2 regions of the Providencia sp. Marseille-Q8014 genome follow, and region 1 is predicted to be linked to the other one. Evidence: predicted binding sites of a transcription regulator. Region 1 holds the regulator's gene; the other holds the start of a gene.

The links. The regulator CRP, encoded in region 1, controls carbon source genes, mostly activating them, when cyclic AMP is high. The targets are predictions, from matches to a motif close to ATGTGANNNNNNTCACAT.
Region 2: udp (uridine phosphorylase) is a predicted target of CRP. The motif match lies at 2,711-2,728, and genes of this name have one in related genera.

The regions. Positions count from the first base shown of each region.
Region 1 is NZ_CBCOPT010000001.1:371,286-384,149, reverse strand. Features, by position in the region: gene murQ (N-acetylmuramic acid 6-phosphate etherase) at 185-1,096, shown strand; gene murP (PTS N-acetylmuramic acid transporter subunit IIBC) at 1,124-2,596, shown strand; gene ACWPW6_RS01650 (LysE family translocator) at 2,666-3,271, opposite strand; gene ACWPW6_RS01645 (hydrolase) at 3,367-4,341, shown strand; gene ACWPW6_RS01640 (YheU family protein) at 4,347-4,565, shown strand; gene ACWPW6_RS01635 (phosphoribulokinase) at 4,625-5,491, shown strand; gene ACWPW6_RS01630 (OsmC family protein) at 5,563-5,967, opposite strand; gene crp (cAMP-activated global transcriptional regulator CRP) at 6,274-6,906, shown strand; gene ACWPW6_RS01620 (hypothetical protein) at 7,089-8,183, shown strand; gene ACWPW6_RS01615 (aspartate aminotransferase family protein) at 8,250-9,470, opposite strand; gene ACWPW6_RS01610 (aminodeoxychorismate synthase component II) at 9,601-10,176, opposite strand; gene nagA (N-acetylglucosamine-6-phosphate deacetylase) at 10,502-11,650, opposite strand; gene ACWPW6_RS01600 (tagatose bisphosphate family class II aldolase) at 11,695-12,549, opposite strand; gene agaF (PTS galactosamine/N-acetylgalactosamine transporter subunit IIA) at 12,559-12,864, opposite strand, start outside.
Region 2 is NZ_CBCOPT010000001.1:612,081-624,944, reverse strand. Features, by position in the region: gene rmuC (DNA recombination protein RmuC) at 1-130, opposite strand, end outside; gene ACWPW6_RS02660 (DedA family protein) at 235-765, opposite strand; gene ACWPW6_RS02655 (tyrosine-protein phosphatase) at 836-1,618, opposite strand; gene udp (uridine phosphorylase) at 1,829-2,584, opposite strand; gene ACWPW6_RS02645 (GntP family permease) at 3,064-4,440, opposite strand; gene denD (D-erythronate dehydrogenase) at 4,451-5,410, opposite strand; gene ACWPW6_RS02635 (DeoR/GlpR family DNA-binding transcription regulator) at 5,467-6,234, opposite strand; gene otnI (2-oxo-tetronate isomerase) at 6,247-7,026, opposite strand; gene otnC (3-oxo-tetronate 4-phosphate decarboxylase) at 7,037-7,678, opposite strand; gene otnK (3-oxo-tetronate kinase) at 7,671-8,948, opposite strand; gene ltnD (L-threonate dehydrogenase) at 8,945-9,853, opposite strand; gene ACWPW6_RS02610 (YidB family protein) at 10,252-10,641, shown strand; gene metE (5-methyltetrahydropteroyltriglutamate--homocysteine S-methyltransferase) at 10,710-12,864, opposite strand, start outside.

The DNA.
Region 1 (12,864 bases):
AAATAGCATTACTTAGTATTAATCCCTTAAATTCAATAAGTAACTAATCACCTCTATCTAAATCATACAGAAATATTCTTTCATATTGACAATTCAGAATAGAGAGCACCGTGATCATTATCACATCACTGGAATAAATAATTCCTTAATATCCTTCCATTAACCGAAGTAGGAGTAATTTATTATGACCATTGACTTAAGCAAAATGGTAACGGAAAGTCGTAACGCAGCGAGCACCCATATCGATCAGTTGTCTACTCTTGATATGTTGCAAGTCATCAATAATGAAGATAAGCAAGTACCCTTTGCTGTCGAAAAAGTACTGCCACAAATAGCACAACTTGTCGACAAAGTCGCCCAAGCATTTCTCAATGGCGGTAGATTGATTTATTCAGGTGCAGGCACATCAGGTCGCCTCGGTATTTTGGATGCGAGTGAATGCCCTCCTACCTATGGCACTCCCCATGAACAAGTGATTGGTTTAATCGCTGGCGGTCACCAAGCCATTTTCCGTGCTGTTGAAAATGCGGAAGATAAACCAGAGCTGGGAGAGCAAGATCTGATTAACATCCAATTTAATCACAAAGATGTACTTGTCGGTATTGCCGCTAGTGGCCGTACACCTTATGTACTCGGTGCGCTGGCCTACGCACGCACAGTCGGCGCTGTGACAGCTTCCATTAGCTGTAACCCAAATAGTCCGGTCGCAAATGCAGCCGATATCGCTATTACACCTATTGTCGGACCAGAAGTCGTGACAGGTTCTTCACGCATGAAGGCAGGAACAGCACAGAAATTAGTGCTCAACATGATCACGACGGGTGCAATGATCCGTATTGGTAAAGTCTTCGGCAATTTAATGGTCGATGTTGAAGCAACCAATGCCAAGTTAGTTGAGAGACAAGTCAGAATCGTCATGGAAGCGACTGAATGTGACAGGGAAACCGCAGAATCCGCGTTACAACAATGTCAAAGACACTGCAAAACAGCAATTTTGATGATCTTATCTGGGCTAAATGCACATGAAGCACGTCAATTGCTATCAGACAATAATGGGTTTATTCGTACGGCGCTCAACGTCGCAAAGTCCGTTTAATAAACGGAAACTGATAGGGTAAATGGCATGGCTAAAATCACAAAAGAAATGATGCAGGAGATCCTGCAAAAGGTCGGCGGCAGTGCAAATATTAAGCAAGCGGGAAACTGTATGACTCGCTTGCGTTTAACACTCAACAATGACCAACTTGTCGATAAAACAGCAATTAAACAAATCGCTGGCGTCCTTGGCGTCATCGAAAGTGATGAGCAATTACAAATTGTTCTAGGGCCAGGTAAAGCTCAAACTGCTGCTGACCTAATGAATCAAATACTCGAAAGTGGTGAGCAGGTCGTTGACGAAAAAACAGATCCTTCATTAGCAACGAACCTAAGTGCACTTGCCTCATCGAATAAGCAACAGATGAAGCAGAAACAAACAAGTGCAGTGCATCGTTTTTTATCTAAGTTTGCCACCATTTTTACTCCCCTTATTCCTGGGTTTATTGCTGCCGGTCTACTACTCGGTTTCGCAACATTAGCGACTCAAACCTTCTATCCGGAAGGGTTACCTAAAACCCCAGAGCAACAGACATTTGGCGTGCACTTAATTCTTTATATGTCGGTGTTCAGCAAAGGGTTATTTAGCTTTTTAAGTATTTTAATTGGCTATAATGCCCAAAAAGCCTTCGGTGGTAGTGGAGTCAATGGCGCGATTATTGCCGCACTCTTTGTATTGGGTTATGACCCCAATGCAACCACTGGGGTGTTTTCAGGAATGACCAACTTTTTTGGTTGGGATATAGACCCTAGAGGCAGCATTATCGGTGTGTTAATCGCCTGTATTTTTGGTGCATGGGTTGAAAAACAGGTACGTAAAATTATTCCTGCTAACCTTGATATGATTTTAACTTCCACCATTACCTTACTGATTGTTGGTGCGGCGGCTTATGTGGTCATCATGCCATTAGGTAGCTGGTTATTCAGTGGTATGTCATGGCTATTTATGCACCTCAATGGTAATCCATTTGGAACCGCCGTATTAGCAGGTTTATTCTTGATCGCCGTGATGTTTGGGGTACACCAAGGATTTGTTCCCGTCTATTTTGCCTTAGTGGATGCCCAAGGCTTCAACTCATTATTCCCAATTTTGGCCATGGCGGGTGCTGGGCAAGTGGGTGCCGCTCTCGCACTCTATGCAAAAGCGAAAAAAGATTCGGTTTTACGTAATCAAATTCGCGGTGCCATCATTCCGGGCTTCCTTGGTATTGGAGAACCCCTGATCTATGGCGTCACCTTACCACGCGTGAAGCCTTTCGTGACGGCCTGTTTAGGGGGGGCTGCGGGTGGTTTCTTTATTGGTTTAATTGCTTGGATGGGCTTACCTGTCGGACTGAACACGGTGTTTGGCCCATCAGGTTTAGTTGCCATTCCGCTCATGACCTCTGCCCAAGGTGTGTTTGCAGGTATGTCGGTTTATGTCGGTGGCATTGCCGTCGCTTATGTGTGCGGATTTATTTTCACTTACTTCTTTGGTAGCAAAAATATCGATTTGGATTAAATGATAGGGGGAGCCACAATGATTAGGCTCCCCCCTTCATAAAGGTTTTTTGCCGTTTACCGCACATTTTTATTCAAGCCAAATCAAGAGGACGCAAGCTGCCGTTAATAGTCCCATCACTATATTAAAAATAAACCACGCACGACGGCTTCTTAAAAAATGGCCAATGAAGACTCCGCCAGCCATCCAAATTACCCCTGCCACTAAATTAACCATGACCACGGCAATACTCATTATAATAATCGATTGAGTAAACAGTTCTCCGGGGAGACTATAACTACCGACAGCACCGAGCCCCATCATCCAAGCTTTTGGATTTAAAAATTGTAACAACCCACCTTGATACCATTTGATGTTTTTGGCAACGGTACTCTCTGTTTTCAATGGTGAATAGCTGGCGGTTGCGGTTTTCCATGCCAACCACAATAAATATATACTACCAACGATTTTCATGCCGATATGTAATGCGGGATAAAGCAATAAAAGCGCTGCAACACCAAACGCGGAAAGGTAAAGTATAGACTGCATACCCAACATGATCCCCAATAATAAGGGAACACTGCGACGGAAACCATAATTGGCAGTGCTTGATGTTAACAACATGTTGTTAGGACCGGGTGTTATTGCTGCAATAAATAGAAACGTAAAAAGTGAAAAAACTAGTCCTAGACTCATTTATAATCAATCCTAACGATTAAGTGCACTTGCATCACAAAAAAATAACAGTATGTTATGTGCCCCACAAGGGTATTACTAAATTAAATAAGGCTATGTCAGAAAACTTTCGACCAATCAACTGGGCTAAGAATCCACACCTTCAAACATTATTGCCAAGGATCTTTCGACGTACACCGAAAATTAAGCCTATTTGGCAACGACTTGAGTTACCTGACGGTGACTTTATCGACCTTGCTTGGAGTGAAGCCCCTGAGCTGGCACGCGATAAACCGCGTTTAGTGATATTTCATGGCTTAGAAGGTAGTTTTAAAAGCCCTTATGCTCATGGCATGTTAGAAAGCGCCCAGAATCACGGTTGGTTAGGGGTGATCATGCATTTCCGAGGTTGTAGTGGTGAACCGAATCGTCAAAAGCGGATTTATCACTCAGGTGAAACCAGTGATGCGCGGTATTTTTTGCATTGGCTAAAACAGACTTGGGGAAATGTTCCAACCGCTGCTGTTGGCTATTCTCTTGGTGGTAATATGCTTGCTTGCTATTTAGCGGAAAGTGGTGATGAGGCAGACCTTGATGCAGGGGTTGTCGTATCTGCTCCTTTGATGCTAGAACCTTGTTCGATTCGCATGGAAAAGGGGTTTTCCCAATTCTATCAACGTTATTTACTGAATGGATTGAAACGTAATGCCACACGCAAACTGGTGCGTTACCCAGGTTCATTACCCCTAAATTTAGCGCAACTGAAGCAACTAAAACGTATTCGTGAGTTCGATGATGTGATCACGGCTAGGATCCATGGTTTCGAAAATGCGACAGATTATTATCAAAAATGCAGTGCGTTACCAAGGTTACCCCGTATTACCAAACCGACATTAATCATTCATGCCAAAGATGACCCTTTTATGGCACCTGATGTCGTGCCTGATTTAGCACATTTACCCGCGAATATCGAATATCAAATGACTGAACATGGTGGACATGTTGGTTTTGTTAGCGGTTCCTTTAGGAAACCAGAAATGTGGTTAGAAAAACGTATTCCTCAATGGTTAACAGCATATTTAAGTAAATAAACGTCATGATTATTCCTTGGAAAGATTTAGACCCTGACACTTTAGAAAACCTGATCGAAGCTTATGTCTTACGTGAAGGAACAGATTATGGTGAACATGAAAAGTCGTTACAACAAAAGGTAGACGACGTAAAACGGCTGTTAGTTTCAGGAGAAATTGTGCTAGTCTGGTCAGAATTACATGAATCTGTTAATTTTATGCCAAAAAGTCAGTTTCGCCCGTAAACCCGTTTCGCTCATGATTTTAATAAGCATGGACGCAAACGCAGCACAGGGAGTCCATGATGTCAAAAAAGCACCCAATTATTGCAATTACTGGTTCTAGTGGTGCCGGAACCACCTCCACAAGCTTAGCATTTCGTAAAATATTCCATCAGTTAAATATCCAAGCGGCAACATTAGAAGGGGATAGTTTCCACCGTTATACGCGTCCAGAAATGGATATGGCGATTCGCAAAGCAAGAGAACAAGGCCGCCACATCAGCTATTTTGGTCCCGAAGCGAATGATTTTTCATTGTTAGAACAGACCTTATTAGATTACAGCTTACAGGGTGGAGGTCAATCACGTAAATACCTTCATACCTATGATGAAGCTGTACCCTATGGGCTTCAGCCTGGCACATTCACACCGTGGGAACCCTTACCTGCAAATAGTGATGTTTTATTCTATGAAGGCTTGCATGGCGGTGTCGTCACGCCTGAAAACGATGTCGCACAGTACGTCGATTTATTAGTGGGTGTGGTTCCAATCGTTAACCTTGAATGGATCCAAAAATTGATCCGCGATACAACAGAACGGGGGCATTCACGAGAAGCCGTCATGGATTCCGTCGTACGTTCAATGGGTGACTATATTAATTATATTACCCCTCAATTTTCACGTACCCATATTAATTTCCAACGTGTACCGACTGTCGATACATCCAATCCATTTTCCGCTAAAGCGATTCCTTCACAAGATGAAAGTTTCATTGTCATTCGTTTTAGGGGGCTAGAACAGATCGACTTCCCTTATTTATTGTCGATGTTAAATGGTTCTTTTATATCCGCAATGAACACTATCGTTGTACCAGGTGGAAAATTAGGATTAGCGATGGAGTTAATCATGACACCGTTGGTCGAAAAACTCATAAAAAGAAAACATGATTAATAATAAATGATGCTTATTATTATTTAAAATAAGCATCATAAATTAAAAAATTTATATAATTAATAAATAAATTATTGGTTTTTGATTTCAAAACTGTGGGTAACAGTGACGGCTTTTTCTAACATTAATGAGACCGAGCAATATTTTTCAGCAGAAAGCTGAACAGCGCGTTCAACCGTTTTTTCCGTTAAATCCGTTCCCGTTACAATAAAGTGCAAATTAATATGGGTAAAATAACGAGGTGCTTCATCCCTACGCTGTGACGTTAATTTAACTTCACAACCCCTCACGTCATTACGGCCTTTTTGTAAAATAGAAACAACATCAACAGCACTACAACCGCCCGCAGCCATCAAGACCATTTCCATTGGGCTAGGCGCTTTATCACCGGAATTACCGTCCATCATAACTTGATGACCTGAAGCTGATTCGCCTAAAAAAGAGAGCCCTTCAACCCATTTAACTCTTGCTTCCATATTTTATTCCCCTAGGAAAAAGTTTATCTAAAAGATTACATTGTTACATAAACCCTTTCAATCAAATAGGCGCTTTATGATGCTGAATCGATAAAAACAAGACTTTCTGAGTTTAATATGTTACAAACAAAGTTCCACCTGATAGGGTTAAGATCAAAACTCAAGGTTTCAATTGATTATATTATAGTGTTGGTATTAACTTGCTCTATAATGCGAATTAATATGCTAAGCTAGTGACTTTAAAAAACCAGCTATTCTGGTGACGATTAACCGAATGGCTGTATTAACATACAGAGGATAACGCTAATGGTTCTCGGCAAGCCACAAACAGACCCTACTCTTGAATGGTTTTTGTCACACTGCCATATTCATAAATATCCATCCAAGAGCACTCTGATCCATCAGGGTGAAAAAGCAGAAACCCTTTACTATATCGTTAAAGGCTCAGTGGCTGTTTTAATCAAAGATGAAGAAGGCAAAGAAATGATCCTCTCCTATTTAAATCAGGGAGACTTCATTGGTGAACTAGGGTTATTTGAAGAAGGGCAAGAACGTTCAGCTTGGGTCAGAGCAAAAAGTGCCTGCGAAGTCGCTGAAATTTCTTATAAAAAATTTCGTCAGCTTATTCAGGTTAACCCTGATATCCTTATGCGCCTTTCCGCGCAAATGGCAAGCCGCCTACAAACCACATCAGAAAAAGTCGGTAATCTGGCTTTCCTTGATGTCACAGGCCGTATTGCTCAAACGCTACTTAATTTAGCGAAACAACCCGATGCGATGACGCATCCAGATGGAATGCAAATTAAGATCACACGCCAAGAGATTGGCCAAATTGTCGGTTGTTCCCGCGAAACGGTTGGTCGCATCTTAAAAATGCTAGAAGACCAAAACCTTATCTCCGCGCATGGTAAAACTATCGTGGTGTACGGTACTCGATAAACCTATAATTCGTCTGACCTCAATTGCATAATGGCTTTATATCTTTGATATAGAGCCATTTTCCTTCGATATCACCACAAAACCAGCAAATAGCATAAGTATCGTTATTTTATATTATTCATATCCACTAAAAAATAAAATCTAGAATAATTAATATACTATTATTTAAAGGTTTTATTAAAATGAAAACAAGTCAACATCACCCATCCGTAAAATATATCAACCAAACAGTAGCGGCTCATGCAGAGATGCTCAAACGTGGCAATCTGACAACTGAAACAATCGCTGAATCATGTCGTATAAAAAGAAATAATCTAGAAGCAAAGTATAAGTTTCTTAACGAAATACATAGCACTAAGCCAACCTCAATCACCTTATCGACACCCGTAAAATACGATGATAACGCATGTCAGGTACAGCAAACTAAAATCGATGTAGCAATCAATACCGCCAATATTCTCAATAAGAGCCAGCTCCCTTCTTTACCCTCATTATCGTTACCCTTTTCCTATTCATTAAAACCAAGCATGTCAAAAAATACGATTAAAACAAATGAGCGTCATATCTGTGATAACCAATCAACCTCCCCATTAAATGTGAAGAGACCGACGTCTGAATGTCATCTTCAACAAAAACTTGAGCAGTTGAAATCTAAATGTCATCACGTGTTAGATAAATTAGAGGCTAATCGCTATTCTGCTGAATCTCTAAAAGATCGCTCAATGCTCTACCTGAAAAAATCAGAACTCAATGCAAGCCTTATTGGTACAAACTATTCAGAACTGGATTTAGTTTGGTATATGGATAAAAAAGAACAAACTCAATCCGAGAAAGACACCATTATTAAACACTTCACTCAACCGAAACCAATTTCATATCAAAAAGGAAGTCGCATTCCCCTCAAAATAGCCACCACGACTAAGGAACTCAATCCACCGAAAAAGGAACAGTCAATTCATCAGACCGCTCATGTCATCTCTTCTCATTATCAAGGCACTGGACGCGTCATTATAAATGGGCAAGTTAAAAGAGGTCTGACTGAAATAGCATTATCCCCTTGCGTTTCTGAAACTCACAACAAGGCAGATCCCCAACAAATACAAAATAAGGGAAACCGCATTAATCACACAAAAAATATAAGCACGCAAAGTTCTCGTAAAATAAAAAAAACGATTACTCCAAATAATGCTCAAAATGCTCCTGTTATTATTCGAAAAACATTTGCGACATTAGAGGAACAGCAGGCGTCAGTAGAAAGGTTATACAAAAAAAGATAATGATCTAATCTACTCATCAATGGTTAAAAACTCAAAGAGGTTAATACCTCTTTGAGTAAAAGACATTTATTTATTTTTTAATACGTTTTCAATCACTGTTTCTAATTTTTTCATACCACTATTAATTTCTTCCTCAGAAATAATTAATGATGGAGTAAAGCGTAATACATTTGGCCCAGCATTGAGCATCATTAATCCCTCAATGGCACACGCCTGTAAAATCTCTTTCGAACGATGATTGAGTTGGTTTTTCAATTCTGCACCAATTAATAACCCTTTCCCTCTGATCTCAGCAAAAATATCATATTTTTCATTGAGCTTATTCAAGTGGGAAACAAATAGCTCATGTCGCTTGATGACACCATCCAACACTTTTGGTGTATTGATAATATCAAACGCCGCATTACCGACAGCACAAGCTAACGGATTTCCACCATAAGTCGTACCGTGTGTACCAAGCCCCATTTCTTGCGCTATTTCATGGGTGGTCAGCATCGCACTAATAGGAAAACCGCCACCAAGAGCTTTCGCAGTGGTCAGAATATCGGGTGCCACACCATAATCCATATAAGAGAATAACTTACCAGTACGCCCCATACCACTTTGCACTTCATCAAAGACCAATAGAGCCTTATTATCATCGCATAACTGACGTACGCCTTGTATAAACGCTTGCGTTGCAGCAGTGACGCCCCCTTCCCCTTGTACAGGTTCCAATACGACCGCACATGTATTTTCATCAATGACCGCTTTGACCGCATCAAGGTCATTAAATGGCACATGAATAATATCAGCGGGTTTTGGTCCAAAGCCATCCGCATATTTGGCTTGCCCTCCAACTGATACGGTAAAAAAGGTACGACCATGAAAGGCTTGCTTAAAAGCGATGATCTTCGTTTTATATGGATTGTATTTAGTGATAGCGTAATGACGCGCTAATTTAAATGCGGCTTCATTGGCTTCAGCACCAGAGTTTGCAAAAAAGACACGTTCAGCAAAAGTGGCTTCAATTAGCTTTTGAGCCAATCTTAGCGCAGGCTCATTGGTAAAAATATTACTCACATGCCACAGCTTTTCGCTCTGTTCACGAACTGCATCAACTAAAGCAGGATGGCAATGACCGAGTGCTAACACCGCAATCCCACCAGCAAAGTCGATATACTCTTTATCTTGCTGGTCCCAAACTCGGCTACCTTCCCCACGAACAGGAATGAATTCTGCCGGAGAATAAATAGGTAACATCACCTCATCATAGGTCTGCCGATTTACTGCTTGTTGTTCTTTCATACCCCTCACCTGCTTTTGCTTAGTGCTTAAGTGAAAATATAAGCAATAAATATGAATAAAAAATCACAAAAGAGCAATAGCTAAGCGAGTGATGAAGTGAATTTTATTTTTTTGTTGAAATAAGCAAAATCTAGTATTTTAGGAAATTATTCAGTAGATCATGACCTTGCTCACTCAAAATACTTTCTGGGTGAAACTGAACACCTTCGATTGGTAGGGTTTTATGACGTATTCCCATAATTTCATCCACATCACCGTTATTCAGTGACCATGCGGACACATCAAAAGATGCTGGCAATGTTTCCGCGGCAATGACGAGGGAATGATAACGAGTTACCGTAAGCGGCCTATTTAACCCTTTAAAAACCCCTTGATGATTATGATGAATAGCAGAAGTCTTGCCGTGCATCACTTCTCTTGCTTTCACAACCGTGGCTCCAAAGGCTTGACCGATCGCTTGATGACCAAGGCAAATCCCTAAAATTGGAATTTTACCTGCAAAATATTTAATGGCTTCAAGAGAGATCCCTGCCTCATCAGGCGTGCAAGGTCCTGGTGAGATCACTAGGTGTGTAGGCGCTAATAATTCTATCTCTTCGATAGAAATTTCATCATTACGTTTAACGAGTACTTCTGCGCCTAATTCGCAAAAGTATTGATATAAGTTATAAGTAAATGAATCGTAATTATCAATAAGTAAAAGCATAGTAGCCTATCCGACTGATTTTTATCATTATATATTATATCCCCAGCATAGTTTACTACCATTAGCAATCAGAATACGAGCTAAAAAGCAGTGAAAAATAATAAGGGGCGGGTATCATAACACAGCCGAGGCAGGAAAATAGCCTATTTAAATCAAGTAATCCAATTTATCTAAACCATTTTCCATATAAAAATCATGGGATTATATTTACATACTGATAACAAATTATTCTTAATTAATAAAATAATAATTCTTAACTCTACAAGCATTCATTCGATTAAACGATTTCAGCTTTAGGGTATGACATCACATACCCTAAATCAGTTTATCGCTGAAAAACCAACTTACCCTGCACAAAAGTAGCCTGTATTTCTCCTGCGGTATCACAGAGTGTTAAATTCGCTTGCTTACCAGGCGCGATGGAACCCAAACGGTCAGCAATCCCTAACGCTTTTGCCGGATATAAACTGCCATGTAGCCATGCTTGTGCGAAAGATATATTGCAAGCTTGCTGTAGCGTGCTCACTCCCCGTTCTAAGGTCAAGGTACTCCCCGCGAGACTACCGCTTTCAGTTCGAACGACACCATTTTTCATCTGAACCGTCATTTCACCGAGAGAGTATTCACCATCTGGCATACCGGCCGCACACATTGCATCTGTAATCAACAACAAACGTTCCCCACAACAACGGTAAACCACGTTGATTGCAGCTGGATGCACATGGTGACCATCACAGATTAATTCCACCTGATATTGGTCGTGAGTTAATGCAGCACCAACCATACCCGGCTCACGGTGGTGTAGACCATTCATTCCGTTGTAGCAATGGACAACCCCATCCGCACCTTGATTTAACCCTTGTTGCGTTAATGCATAATCTGCGCTTGAATGACCAATCATGACACGCACTCCCTGTGACTTTAACCAAGGTATTAGCTCAAGTGACGTTGGATGCTCAGGGGCTAGCGCCACACATTTTAAACTACCTTCTGCAACCGCTATCCATCGCTGTAACAAGGCTTTTTCCGGTTGATGTAATAAATGTTGTGGATGAGCCCCTTTATGTTGTGCCGTAAAAAATGGCCCTTCAAGATAGCTCCCTAAAATTTCGGCACCATCCACACCTTGTTTTTGGCTGTTTTTAACTTGAACCAATGCTCGTTCAATAGCGTTATGATGAGCAGTAACTGTTGTTGCCAAAAACGCACCAACACCTTTTGATGCTAAGAAACGAGAGATATTATTGAGTGATTCATGGGTCGCATCCATCACATCAGCACCCGCGCTTCCGTGAATATGGGTATCAATAAGTGCAGGTAATAATGTGAATGGCGACGGCTGTTCCGCAGACTGCGTATTCGGGATCACACGCTGGATACCCCCATGATCATCCAATATGACTAAAACATTATCCGCCCACCCCGAAGGCAATAATGCCCTACGAACATATATCTGCTTATTTGATTTAATCATCTTACATCCTATCAATGCCTCTTGTATGTATAAGTGAGTGCCACTTACATCATACCGGCACTCCCACAAATCGTAATTTTACTTTCAACAACTTTGCGCATGGCCTCTTTACCCGGTGTGATATATTTGCGAGGGTCGTTAGCATCTGGATGCTCGGCAAAATGCGCTTTGACAGCATCAGCAAAAGCAATTTTTAAATCTGTTGCCACGTTGACTTTACACACACCAAGCGAAATAGCCCGTTTAATCATGTTTTCAGGGATCCCTGAAGCCCCATGTAATACCAGAGGAATATCAACCTGCTGCTTAATCGCTGCTAGGCGCTCAAAATCAAGGTGAGGTTCGCCATGGTACAAACCATGCGCTGACCCTATCGCGACGGCTAAGGAATCAATGCCTGTCCGCGTGATATACTCTTTTGCTGCCATCGGATCAGTATAGAAGCTATCTTTACTGTCGACGACCAAATCATCTTCTTGCCCACCTAATCGTCCTAGCTCAGCTTCAACGCTAACATCATAGTTTTGACAATACCTCACCACTTTCTTGACCGTTTCGATGTTTTGCTCAAAAGCAAAGTGAGAACCATCAATCATCACAGAACGAATGCCTGCTCTGACTTTATGGCAAATATCGTCATACTCTTCATGATGATCAAGATGCAACGCAATAGGTAGACGGTTCACCCGTGCCGCTTCACGACAAATTGAGACCATGTATTCCAAACCCGCATAAGTAAAAGTGCTTGGTGTGCCGGCAAGAATAACGGGGGATGACATCGCTGCTGCCGTTTCAACAACAACTTGAACCGTTTCTAGGTTATGGACATTAAAAGCCGGTACCGCATAACCACGGTATTGTGCTTTTTTCAGCATTTCACGGTTAGAAATTAAATACATATACTCTCCTTAAATGCCATCATAATTCACAACAGCGTCTTTTTCACGTTGTTGCTCATGCCACAAACTGGTTAAACCGCGGTGCCCACATTCCAATGCCATATCTCGAAATTCGGCGACTGACATACCGTCGCGCTCTAGCATCATTTCTGCTGCCATTTGCATATTGGTTCCGGTGATAACTTGATAATTTTCATTTTCTAGCGCCATCAATGACGCCTGCCGAAATGGAGATCCCCCTAATAAGTCAGTGAGAAAAACAACCCCCTCCCCTCGGTCACATTGCTGGCTCGCCTTTTTTAAGGCCTGCTGGAG
Region 2 (12,864 bases), 240 kb from region 1:
GACGGTTAACTTGTTGGAGTTCTTGTTCTTTTTGGCTCAATTTTTGTGCAATAGAAAACCAGACAGCCAAACCGCCAATTAAAATACCACCGAGGGCACCAATAACCCCATATAGTAGAGAGGTATCCACTGTTAAATCCTTACATTACGTGATCCAATGTAAAGTAATCGGATACTGTATATCTGTCCAGAAGTAATTTGAAGTAAGCCATAAATTGCGAACAGCTTCGCAGCTTATCCCATCCAATGAGCCAACCAACGTAGGCCAAAAGCGCCTGGCGCTAATATACCGAATGCCCATATCATCGCAGAAACAATATTCGCGACTTGAAAGTAACGTTTCGGCATTTTACAAATGCCTGCAACTAAAGGTACTACGGCTCTAAATGGTCCAAAGAAACGTCCTAAAAATACGCTCCAGATCCCCCAACGATTAAAGAAGTGCTGCCCGCGATCTATCATCTGTGGTTTACGAGAAATAGGCCACATTTTACGAACATTGTCTTTGTAGTGAAAACCAAACCAGTAAGAAAGCCAATCACCAAAAAACGCGCCTAATGTCGCGGCAAGCCATACAGGCCAAAATGTGATACCGCTTTCTCCGATTAAAGCCCCTAAGCCAAGTAAAATGACGGTCGCAGGTAACAGTAAGGATAAAAATGCTAAAGATTCACCAAAAGCGAGAAAGAAAATGATTGGTAGTGCCCATATTTCATGTTCACGGGTAAACTCAGTCACCGCATGGACTATTTCATTTAGTGTCACCGTCATTTCTCCCTTAATGATAACTTGGTGAGTACATTAACGAATATGTAATAAACCAATATTAAACTAACTATTCGATAAAATAGCTTTGCAGCACGCTGCGACCAGACTTATCCAAACCAAAATCCGTCTCTAACCACTTATCAATGCTGCCATAATGATTATTTATACTATTTATCGCTGTCAGTAAAAACTCTTCGCGTACTGAATAGACATATTCAAACTTCTTCACTGCGCTTTCGCTCATTCTCTGGGCGTGTTCTTCCAGTAAATGCTTGCGATATGGGGCCAACGTTTCGTTTGTTAGCAAGTAATCTTCCATGACGGTGTCTAAGTCAGCGCCAAGTGCAAATAGTACTAAAGCTGAACCAACGCCGGTACGATCTTTACCAACGGCACAGTGCTGAACGATACCACCTTTTTCTGGCTGCTTTAGCATATTCACCAGTTGATGATAAGCTGGATTATTTAGCGGCAGCAGTTCGTAAAGACGGTTCATGAAAATTTTAGGATCAAATTTTTCAAGGAGTTCAGGGGTTAATTTATCAAGATCAGCACTCACCTCTTTAGCCATAGGGTTTGCAGGTGCATTAACATAATGAGCGCCATCCCAAACAATATCTGGTTTTGATTTAATTTCAGCAACATCGCGATAATCTAATATCTGATAGAGATTTTGATCTTGTAAAATGATCAAATCCTCTTCAGTTAAATGGTTGAGAGCCCCTGAGCGAAACAATAAACCTGACTTAATTTTATTACCATTCGCTAATTTTTTCCCACCAAGGTCACGGAAATTAACGCCGCCTTTAAGAGGCAATACTGAAGGGTGCAAATAAGGTGTTTTGGTCATCATCTTCTTACCTATAATGTTGATTGTTCTCAAAACCATAACAGATTATGCCTCGAAAAAAATCAGAAAAAATACCTGCAATTAAGCAGGCATTAATAAAATGAGCGATAAAGATGAAAATAAACCAAGAGAGAGAAAGTGAACTGGGCTCGTCTACTGTTTATTCACAACCGAGTGAAAGCGTAAGTAAACGAGCCAGTAATGACGCAATTAAAGTAGGCGGCGAGCAGCCTCAACCACAATACTCAACACATTACCTTCTGTTTTCTTCAGCAAGGCTTCATTAGGGATTTCTTGTTGGGTACGGTTAACAATCACACCAGCGACCATACCAGCCCGTAAACCTTGGCTTGAACACATAGTCAATAATGTTGCAGATTCCATTTCATAATTCATGACACCCATATCTTGCCATTCTTTCATTGAACCTCTGAAATGGCGCATCACACGGCCTGTATAGGTATCGTAGCGTTCTTGTCCTGGATAGAAGGTATCAGAGGAAGCCGTCACCCCCACATGGACGGTCGCCCCCGCTTCTTTTGCTGCATCATAGAGAGCATTTGTACATGTAAAGTCAGCAACCGCAGGGTATTCAAGAGGTGCAAAGTGCTGGCTCGCGCCATCCAGTCTTACTGCGCCTGTCGTCACCAAAACATCACCTACATTGATGTTTTCTTGGATAGCACCTGTTGTACCAATACGTAAGAAAGTACGGATCCCTAACTGTGCTAATTCTTCTACAGCAATCGAGGTAGAAGGACCACCGATACCTGTAGAACACACAATCACGGCTTTACCATCAAGCTCACCACGCCAAGAGGTGAACTCACGCAGAGAAGCGAGATGTACTGGGTTATCCATCAAACGTGCGATTTTCTCAACGCGATTCGGGTCACCGGGAACAATAGCAACAGTAGCACCCTGCAAGTCACTCTTTTTTAAGCCTAAGTGGAATACGTCAGACATATCAAACTCCTTTACACAATGGCATCATTGAATTTATACGTTAAGAGTAATATAGCGGTAAACCCCAAACAGTTTAGTGACATTAATCACCTTTAATGAAAATCGATATGTTTATGTTGCAAAATAAAGTGATTCAAGTCACACAAAGCAAGCGGGTAGACCTAAGTATCCGATCAGTATAGACGATACCGAGAGGAGCACTGAAACAACACTTATAAAATTTGATTAGCCATGATGAGAAGTATTGATTGTTGTTAATGATATACAGCAAAGCCTCTATTTATACCTATAAATGCCAATCCAAGGCTGATTCATCGCATATTTTGCGTGACGCCTGTTGATATTGAAGGTGGACATGCCTTAGCACAAGATATCTTCATTGCCCCCGCTCATTGGCATGGAACTGCGAGAATAAAAAAGCGCCACTCATGATTTGAATGGCGCTTTGAATTATTGGCAGAATAAAAGAGCGTTGGCTATCAGAGAACTACATCAAGGATTAGAACGCCCACCAGACCGATTGCCCAAGCTATCGTTGTTGGGATAGACCAGACCATCATCTGCTGTTTAACGTCCTTAATACCCATCATTCTATTCACAACCCAGTAAAGGCTGTCGTTAAAATATCCGAAGAATAATGACCCCATAGTTGCTGCTTGAGCAGCGACAAGTAGATTAATATCCGGAATTTGGCTAATGATTGGCGCAGATATTGAAGCTGCCGTGATCATCGCGACGGTGCCTGAGCCCTGAATTAAACGTACTAAGGTTGCGATAATAAATGGGATGAGCACAGGCGTGATCGGTAAGCTCGCCACATGCTCGGCTAAAATATTTCCCGTCCCACTATCACGTAGCACTGCGCCTAATGCACCGCCAGCACCTGTTACCAATAAAATGATACCCGCTGACTGTAAGCCTTCTTCCATACGGTCGATGACTTCTTCCTTTGTCGCTTTTGGCATCAATGTATAAACCGAGATTAACACACTGATCGATAAAGCGATTATAGGTGCCCCAAGGAATTGGAAGGTTTGGAAGTACCAATTATCATCCATACCTTGGAAAGTGTCAGTTTTCAGCAATAACCCATTAACTGCGTTAATAAAAATCAGCAAGATCGGCGTGACGATAGGCAATACAGATAAGAACAGGCTTGGTAACGGTTTATTTGCCTTTTCTTCCATATAACGATCGTGGATTTCTTTTAAATCGGCATTGTTGCTGTCATCAGGCATGAACTCAGGGTATTTAACCGCTAGCCATTTTGCGTAAAAAACAATACCAATCACGCAAGGCACCGCAAGGGTCATCCCCGTTAATATCATGGCACCAATATCAACACCAAAAATGCCTGCAACCCCCAAAGGACCTGGCGTTGGCGGTACAGTATGGTGTGTGACCACCAGACCACCCGCTAATGCAACACCTAGGGTTAACAAACTGCGCTTACCGTTCTTTGCTAACGCTTTCGCCAACGGATAAAGAATAACGAATGCCGAATCAACAAAAATAGGGATACTAACGATATAACCTGTAATAGCCAGCGCCCATTCTTCACGCTTTTTTCCTAACCAACGAATAAAACTATAAGCTATCTGTTCAGCGGCACCAGAAACTTCTAGCACCCTTCCCATCATTACCCCGAGACCGATAACAATACCGATGCCACCGAGTGTACTACCAAAACCTTTTGTAATGACAGTCACTGTTTCGGCCGCTGTTAATCCACCAGAAATACCGGCGATTGCAGCCGCAATCAACATGGCAAGTAACGCATGAATACGCGTTCGTAATACCAAGAAGATCAGGACAAATATGGCCACTGCGAGGCCAATAATAGGAATATAGGACATCGCTTATCCCCTATTGCTGTGAGCCGTGGTGAGTGATGAACGAACGGATCGCATCAGCAAATGAACCATCTGCACGGAAGCCAAGGCCTAACGCACGGCTAATATCAAATTTGCCCGGCCAACTCGCGACGATACGGTTAATGGCTTCATCAGGTTCGAAACGAATAAGGTCAACAGCGTCTTGACCAGCGACATCGCGTAGCGCATCAATCATTCCTTGAACCGTTACGGTAATTCCCGGTAAGTTAACGGTACGAGAAAGGCCAAATTTCTCTGCTGAAATAGTTGCAGCATGGATGAAATTGCTCACCACGGTTTCTGGGCTAGACAGCCACAAAGCAAGTTCAGGTGAAACTGGGCAAACACTTTCAATACCATTTAATGGCTCACGAATGATCCCACTGGCAAATGATGAAGCAGCCTTGTTAGGCACTCCTGGGCGAACACTGATGGTCGGTAGACGTAACACACGTCCGTCAACATAACCTTTACGTGAGTAGTCGTTAACCATCAACTCACACATGGCTTTTTGAGCGCCATATGAAGATTGCGGATTCACAACACATAGGTCGGTGATCACATCTGGCAGCTCACCACCAAATACGGCTAAAGAACTGGTAAAGATAAACTTCATGGCCGGATTTTTAGCACGAGCCACTTCTAACAACTGACGTGTTGCTTCGAAATTCACTTTCATGCCTAAATCGAAATCACTTTCAGCATGGCTACTCACAATTGCAGCGAGGTGGTAAACCACATCGGTTTGTGCATCAATCAGTTGATCAGCAGCACCTGCTTGAGTTAAATCCGTTGCCACACAGCTCACTCTAGCATCTTCAATTGGGGATGTAGGGCACTGAATGTCCGCTAGAACGAGTTGGTCAAATTGAAAACCCTGGCTATTTTTAAGTAAAGCAGCGGCTAGCTGCTGACCTAAAAAGCCAGCGCCGCCAGTGATGATAACTTTCATTGTTATTCTCCTTGAAATAGCCTATTTCTGGCTATTTATCATTAGGTAAGATTTATTTATGTCTTTATTAAATGAAGTTTTATATTTTGTTCTGTTATCCGCTGCACAGCATCGTTTGGTAGTTGATCGTCGCAAATGATGTCATGCAATTGATTGAGTGGACAAACACGAAACATACCGTATTTGCCAAATTTACTACTGTCAGAAACCAGCACACAGCGCCGAGCAACATCTAGTAGTGTTTGTTTTATCTGCACTTTTTCTTCATGGGGCGTAGAGACACCATGCAGTAAATCCCAAGAGCTTGTACTAATAAATGCCACATCAACATTTAACGTTTTCAGCATCATCGCTGCGGTATTACCAACACACGAATGATTGCGTTTATCGACTTGCCCTCCCGTGTGATAGAGATTGAGTTGCGATTTATTCATCAAATACTGCATGATCGAAAAATCGTTAGTCACAATTGTTAAATTAAACCGTTCACCTAACACACGAGCGATTTCAAATGTGGTCGTTCCCGCATCGAGATACACCACTTGCCCGTCTTCAACGAGCGATGAGGCAAATTTACCTATCTCACGTTTACTGCGATGGTGTAGACGCGCTTTTTCACTCCAAGGTAACTCTTGGCGTAACGCATCGTTTAAACGAACACCACCGCTGATTGCGACCACCTTCCCTTCTTCTTCGAGCATGCGAATATCACGTCTTACCGTCATATGTGACACATTCATCAGTTCAACCAAATCGTTGATCGAAACGGTTTGGTATTCATGAACGTAACGGTAAATAAAATCACGACGCTCTGAAGGGATCATAGGTTCTCCTGTTTATGACTGTGCTTGTTTCAGCCACCCTAAACCGTCTTCTGTGCGGCCCGCAGGATGATATTCACATCCCAGCCAACCTTGATAACCCATTTTGTCGAGTTGCTCGAAAATCCATGGGTAGTTGACTTCACCGCTATCAGGTTCGTGACGATAAGGCACTGAAGCTATCTGAATATGACTAAATTTACCCCATAAACGCTCAATTGTTTTCAATAAATCACCTTCCATGATTTGGCAGTGATAAAGATCCAACTGAATAAAGACGTTTTCACGAGCAATTTCAGGGAGTAAGGCTTCAGCTTGCTTCTGTGTCGTTAAGAAGTAGCCAGGCATATCACGCGTATTAATCGGTTCAATTAAGACGCGAATACCATGTTCTGCCATCACATCCGCTGCATATTGGATATTCTTGATAAAGCAGGCTCGCTGTTGCTCAGGCGTAAAGCGGGCATCGACTTTGCCGGCCATCGCATGCACTTGTTGACATCCTAATGCCTTAGCATAGTGCAATGCCGTATGAACGCCTTTTGCAAATTCATCTTCACGACCTGGTATCGATGCCATTCCGCGCTCACCAGCAGCCCAATCCCCCGCAGGCATATTGAACAGTGCTTGTGTTAATCCATGTTTCTTCAGCTCTTCCGCGATAGCTTCTGGCTGCTCTTCGTAAGGAAACAGATATTCAACGCCAGTAAAACCTGCCTGTGCGGCACGCTCAAAACGTTGGATAAAAGGAACCTCGTTAAACATCATACTGAGATTTGCTGCAAATTTAGCCATGTATAGTGCCTCATTTCTTTGGATAACGGCTTTCTAGCTCGTTAACCTGCTCTTCAGTGAGTGTTGTAAAGCCTTGCTGACGTAGCGTGATATACAAACGAGCCGTATCTTCCAGTTCTTCCGCATTGAAGAAGGCTTGTCTTAATGTTTTACCGCCAACAACAGGCCCATGATTCGATAGCAATACCGCATTGTGGTTTGGTGCTAACTTTTCAATCTCTTCACCAATACGGTCATCCCCCGGTGGTAAATATTGAATCAAGGGTAGTTTGCCAACTCGCATCACATAATAAGGCGTGATCGGGGGTAAGCAGTTGCTGCTATCAAGTCCCGCTAAACACGATAACGCTGTTAGCCAAGGCGAATGTAAGTGCACCACGGCTTGGCAGTCTGGACGCTGTCGATACATCGCCATGTGCATAGAAACTTCTTTCGTTGGCTTATCTCCATCGATCCAGTTACCTTCTGCATCCAACTTACTCAATCTTTCTGGATCTAAATCACCAAAGCTTGAATTGGTTGGGGTAACAATAATGTTCCCATCGGGAAGTTTGGCACTGATGTTTCCGGCTCCACCACTGCTATAGCCGCGGTTAAACATCGATTTAGCCCAATCAGCCAGTTCTTGGCGTAGTGCCTGTTCTTCACTCATTAAACATCTCCTGTGCGTACTGGAAGAAATTCTCTTGGCCGAAATTACCCGATTTGAGTGCCAACCAGTGTCCGCTTGTTAAATCCTGAACCCATGGAACCCCAGGTGCGATTGGCGCACCAATGCTAAGCTGCTCTGTTCCTAGGCTTTGAACGACCTTGCCGGATGTTTCGCCACCCGCAATAATAAAAGTGTTATAACCTTGCGCTTGAAGAAGTTTTACCACTTCACCAAACACGTTTTCGACTGCACTACTCGCCACTTCTGCCCCATAATTTTCCTGAATTTTTTTCAGAATTTCAGGTGGTTGAGTCGCATAGAGTAAAGGGGCTAAACCAGTGATTTTTTGTTCTTGAACCCAATTCGCTAATTGCTGTGCATATTCTGGGTTAGCAATACACTCGCCCACATCCACAACTTTTGCAGGCGCGATTTGCTGGTAGCTTTGAACTTGTTTATTCGTCATCACTGAGCAGCTACCGGATAAAATAATGGTTTTACGGCCTTGGCTTGCAGGTATTTCACCACGGCTGCCACCCGCGCCCCATTCACAACCCGTATCCACATTTGCTAACGCAGCGCCAAGACCTGAGCCCCCCGTCAGCAAAGGCATCTCTTTCACGGCTTTTGCGATAGGCAATAAATCATTCATTGTTAATGAATCAACAACGATATAGCTTGCCCCTTGCTCTGCTAAAGTCGCTAGACGTTGCTTAATCAGCGCGTCACCTTGCTGAATATCAGACAATGGAATTAACCCGGCTTTACCTTCAGACTGTTTTTCCATGACTCTGAGCAAGTTAGCATCTGTCATTGGTGTCACTGGGTGATGCTGCATGCCACTTTCATTGAGTAATTGGCCATTTACAAATAAATGACCATGAACAACGGTTCTGCCGTTTATTGGCAAGGCAGGACAAATCAATGCGACTTGCGTATCAAGCTGTTGCATCAATGCGTCAGTAACCGGTCCAATATTGCCTTTTTCTGTAGAATCAAAAGTGGAGCAATATTTAAAGAAAATCTGTTGGCAGTGAGCTTGCTGCTTTAACCAACGGCAGGCATTTAAGGATGCATTGATTGCGGTGTCGACAGGACAAGAACGGCTTTTTAGGCTGATAACAATCGCATCAACATCTTGTGGCACAGCCGTATTTTCATCCGGTTCATTCAATAGTTGAACGACACGCCAGCCGTTCTGTACCATAAATCCTGCAATGTCGGTTGCACCGGTAAAATCATCGGCGATCACACCTAATTTCACTGTCATACTTTTTTCTCCGGTAAAGCAATTCCTTTGAAAGTTTTGATCACCGCACTGTCATCTTGATGGCCAAAGCCTTCATGACTTGCAGAAATAAACATCTGATGAGCAGTTGCGGCAATAGGCAATGGGAAATTAAGTGCTTTTCCCGTTTCCATGACTAAACCTAAGTCTTTAACAAAAATATCCACAGACGATTTTGGCGTATAATCACCATCAAGAACATGCTGCATACGGTTTTCAAACATCCAAGAATTACCCGCAGCATGGGTGACGATGTCGTACATCATATTCAAGTCGATACCTGCTTTAGCGGCTAACGCCATACTTTCCGCAGCAACAGCAATGTGTACGCCAGCCAGCAGTTGGTGGATTGTTTTCACCGTTGACCCTAGACCGACTTCATCACCAACGCGGTATAAGCGCTCAGATATCGCCGCAAAAATAGCGTTAAGTTGCTCAAATAATGCTGGTGCGCCTGACGCCATCACCGTTAACTTACCTTCCGCCGCTTTCAGCGCCCCCCCAGAAATAGGGGCATCCATTAGTGGTAATTGATATTGTTCTAAACGCTTAGCGATGCGCTTGGTTTGCTCAGCCGCTAACGTACTATGCAACACAATAATTGTGCCTGGATGTAACTGTTCTACGAGAGGTTTATCCCCTTCAAATAGAATAGCTTCAACTTGGCGACCATTAACGACCACTAAAAGTAAAGCCTGTAAGTCTTGAGCATATTCAGCAGCGTTTTGCCCCACCGCAACAGCGCCAGCCTGTTTTAAGGTTTGGCATGCATTTGGGCTAAGGTCAAAGCCATAGGTAGGAATATTATTTTTTATAAGGGATTGTGCGATCCCCATACCCATAGAACCGAGACCAATAACACCGACATTCTTAACGATATTTCCCATAACAACCCCTGATGTTGTTAATCTTTGTTATTGATGTGAATTCTCACATAACAAAATTCACAAACACATGATGAACATCACATTACGAACAAGATAAAAAACCAACAAATAAATTTTATGTAATTGATTTTTAATGTTTTATATTTTTTGGTAATTCACAAAACCATTCACAGCATAATGTGATAAAAAATGTGATATGAGTATGTTTTACACAGTTCAAGAATAAAAAAAGAAAATTTGTCATCTTTTCCATTCAGTTAAGTAGATATCGCATCATTTTTGATTGACGCTTTGCTGAAATTGACCAAAATAGCCGACGACTTAATTTTTTAGTGGTATTCCAAAGCTAACCATAGGCAGTTGGAGTCTACAACTTGATAAACGATGAGGAGCATTAGATGGGTTTGTTCGATCAACTGATCACCATGGTTGCCGGTGATAAAATGAGCCAGTTTCAATCTGTTATTGAATGGATTGATAAACAAGGTGGGTTAGCGGGTGTTGCCGATAAATTTAACCAACAAGGCTTAGGTGAGATTGTCCAATCATGGATCGGTAATGGTGAGAACCTACCTGTTAGTGTAAACCAATTAATCCAAGTATTCGGTAATTTAGATATCCAGCAGCTCGCTCAACAAGTAGGCTTCGACTCACAAGAAACAACCGAGTTAATCGCAAAATACCTCCCCAAACTCGTCAATCAAGCGACTCCTGAAGGCGTTTTACCAGAACATATTGATTTATCAGCAATCGGCATGAATATGCTAAAAGAAAAGCTGTTTGGTTAATACTGTCAAAAAATAGAAAAACGGTAGGGAATACGCTGTCTCACCTACCGTTTGTCATTGTTAAAGCCTTAGCTTTGGTATTCATTCCTCAGTTTTTTCGCCGCTTCAACCATGTTAGCTAATGATTGACGGGTCTCTGGCCAGCCTCTTGTTTTCAAACCACAGTCAGGGTTAACCCACAGGCGTTCAACCGGAACACGTTTTGCTGCTTTTCTCAGCAGAGCCACAATCCAATCGACATTTGGTACGTTGGGTGAGTGAATATCATAGACACCCGGTCCAATTTCATTGGGGTAGTCAAAGTCTTCAAAGGCGTCTAACAACTCCATATCAGAACGTGAAGTCTCTATCGTAATAACATCGGCATCCAGTGCAGCTATCGACTCCATGATGTCATTGAACTCGCAATAACACATATGAGTGTGGATCTGTGTCTCATCATCGGCTATTGCAGCACTCAGTTTGAAAGCATCAACAGCCCAATTTAAGTACTCTGCCCACTCATCCTTACGCAGTGGTAATCCTTCACGCAGTGCAGGTTCATCAATTTGAATAATGCCAATACCTGCTTTTTGTAAATCATCCACTTCATCCCGTAACGCTAACGCAATCTGTTTCGCGATCGTTTCACGGCTCACATCTTCACGTGGGAATGACCAGCACAGTATCGTGACAGGCCCTGTTAACATCCCTTTGACCGGTTTTTCAGTCAAGGATTGCGCATATTTCGCCCATTCAACTGTAATAGCTTCAGGACGACTAATATCACCAATGATCACTGGTGGTTTGACGCAACGTGAACCATAGCTTTGCACCCAGCCATTTTGAGTAAATACATAACCATCAAAATGCTCGCCGAAATATTCCACCATGTCATTACGTTCTGCTTCACCGTGCACCAGCACATCGATATCTAGCAGCTCTTGCTCTTTAATCGCTTGCTTAATGTGCTCGCTGATATTGGTACGGTAGTGCGTTTTGTCAACATTCCCTTTCTTGAAATCAAGGCGTAGCGTTCTAATTTCACTGGTTTGTGGGAACGAACCAATCGTTGTTGTTGGCCACAATGGTAGATTAAAACGCGTGCGCTGACGCTGTGCCCGTATTGGATATGCGCTATTACGCTCAACATCCCCTTCTCTAACCGCTTTCAAACGCTGTGCAACCGTTGCATTATTCACGCGTGTTGAGGTTTTACGCGCACGAATGGGGGCGCTGTATTGCTCCAACTCAGCAATATTGGCCTCTGTTGGCTCATTTAACGCTTTACTTAATAAAGCTAATTCACCGCATTTTTGTAAGGCAAATGCAAACCAGCTTTTCACCTCATCGTCCAAACGAGTCTCGTCGTTAAGATCGATTGGGCTATGTAACAATGAACAGGATGTACCAATCCATATTGGTCGTTGACCTAATAACGGTTTCACCCGTGCAAATTTTTCACCTAAATCAGCCTTCCATACGTTGCGCCCATTGATAATCCCAAGAGATAGCAGCCAATTTTGTGGTAATTGTTGATGCAGTTTTTCAATATCATCACGTCCAGCCACCACATCAACATGCAAACCTTGAATCGGCAGTTGTTTAATCAGGTCTAAATGATGACTAATGCCATCAAAATAAGTGGTTAGCAGTAAATTAGTTTTACCTGTAAGGGCTTGATAGGCGGTTTGATACGCGTGCTGCCACTCTATCGGTAAATCTAAAACCAAGGCCGGCTCATCGATTTGAACCCACTCGATCCCTTTTTGCGCCAGACGAGTCAGAATTTCTTCATAGACAGGCAATAAATCATTCAGCAAAGATAAACGATCGAATGATTCACCCTTCACTTTACCTAACCATAGATAGGTAATTGGGCCAATAACAACCGGTTTAATGTTATGACCTAATGCCAATGCTTCATCAACTTCATCAAATAGCTGCGTCCATGAAAGGCTAAATTTTTGCCCTTTTTGGAACTCGGGAACAATGTAGTGATAGTTGGTATTAAACCACTTAGTCATCTCTCCCGCTGCGGCTGGTTTTCCTGTTGGAGCACGGCCTCGTGCGACTCTAAACAGGGTATCTAAATCAATTGAGCCATCTTCATTTTGATGACGTGGTGGCACGTTGCCCAACAATAGGCTGGTTGTCAGCACTTGGTCATACCAAGCAAAATCACCAACAGGTAATAAATTCACTCCTGCCTCTTTTTGTTGTTGCCAGTGACGAGCCCGTAAC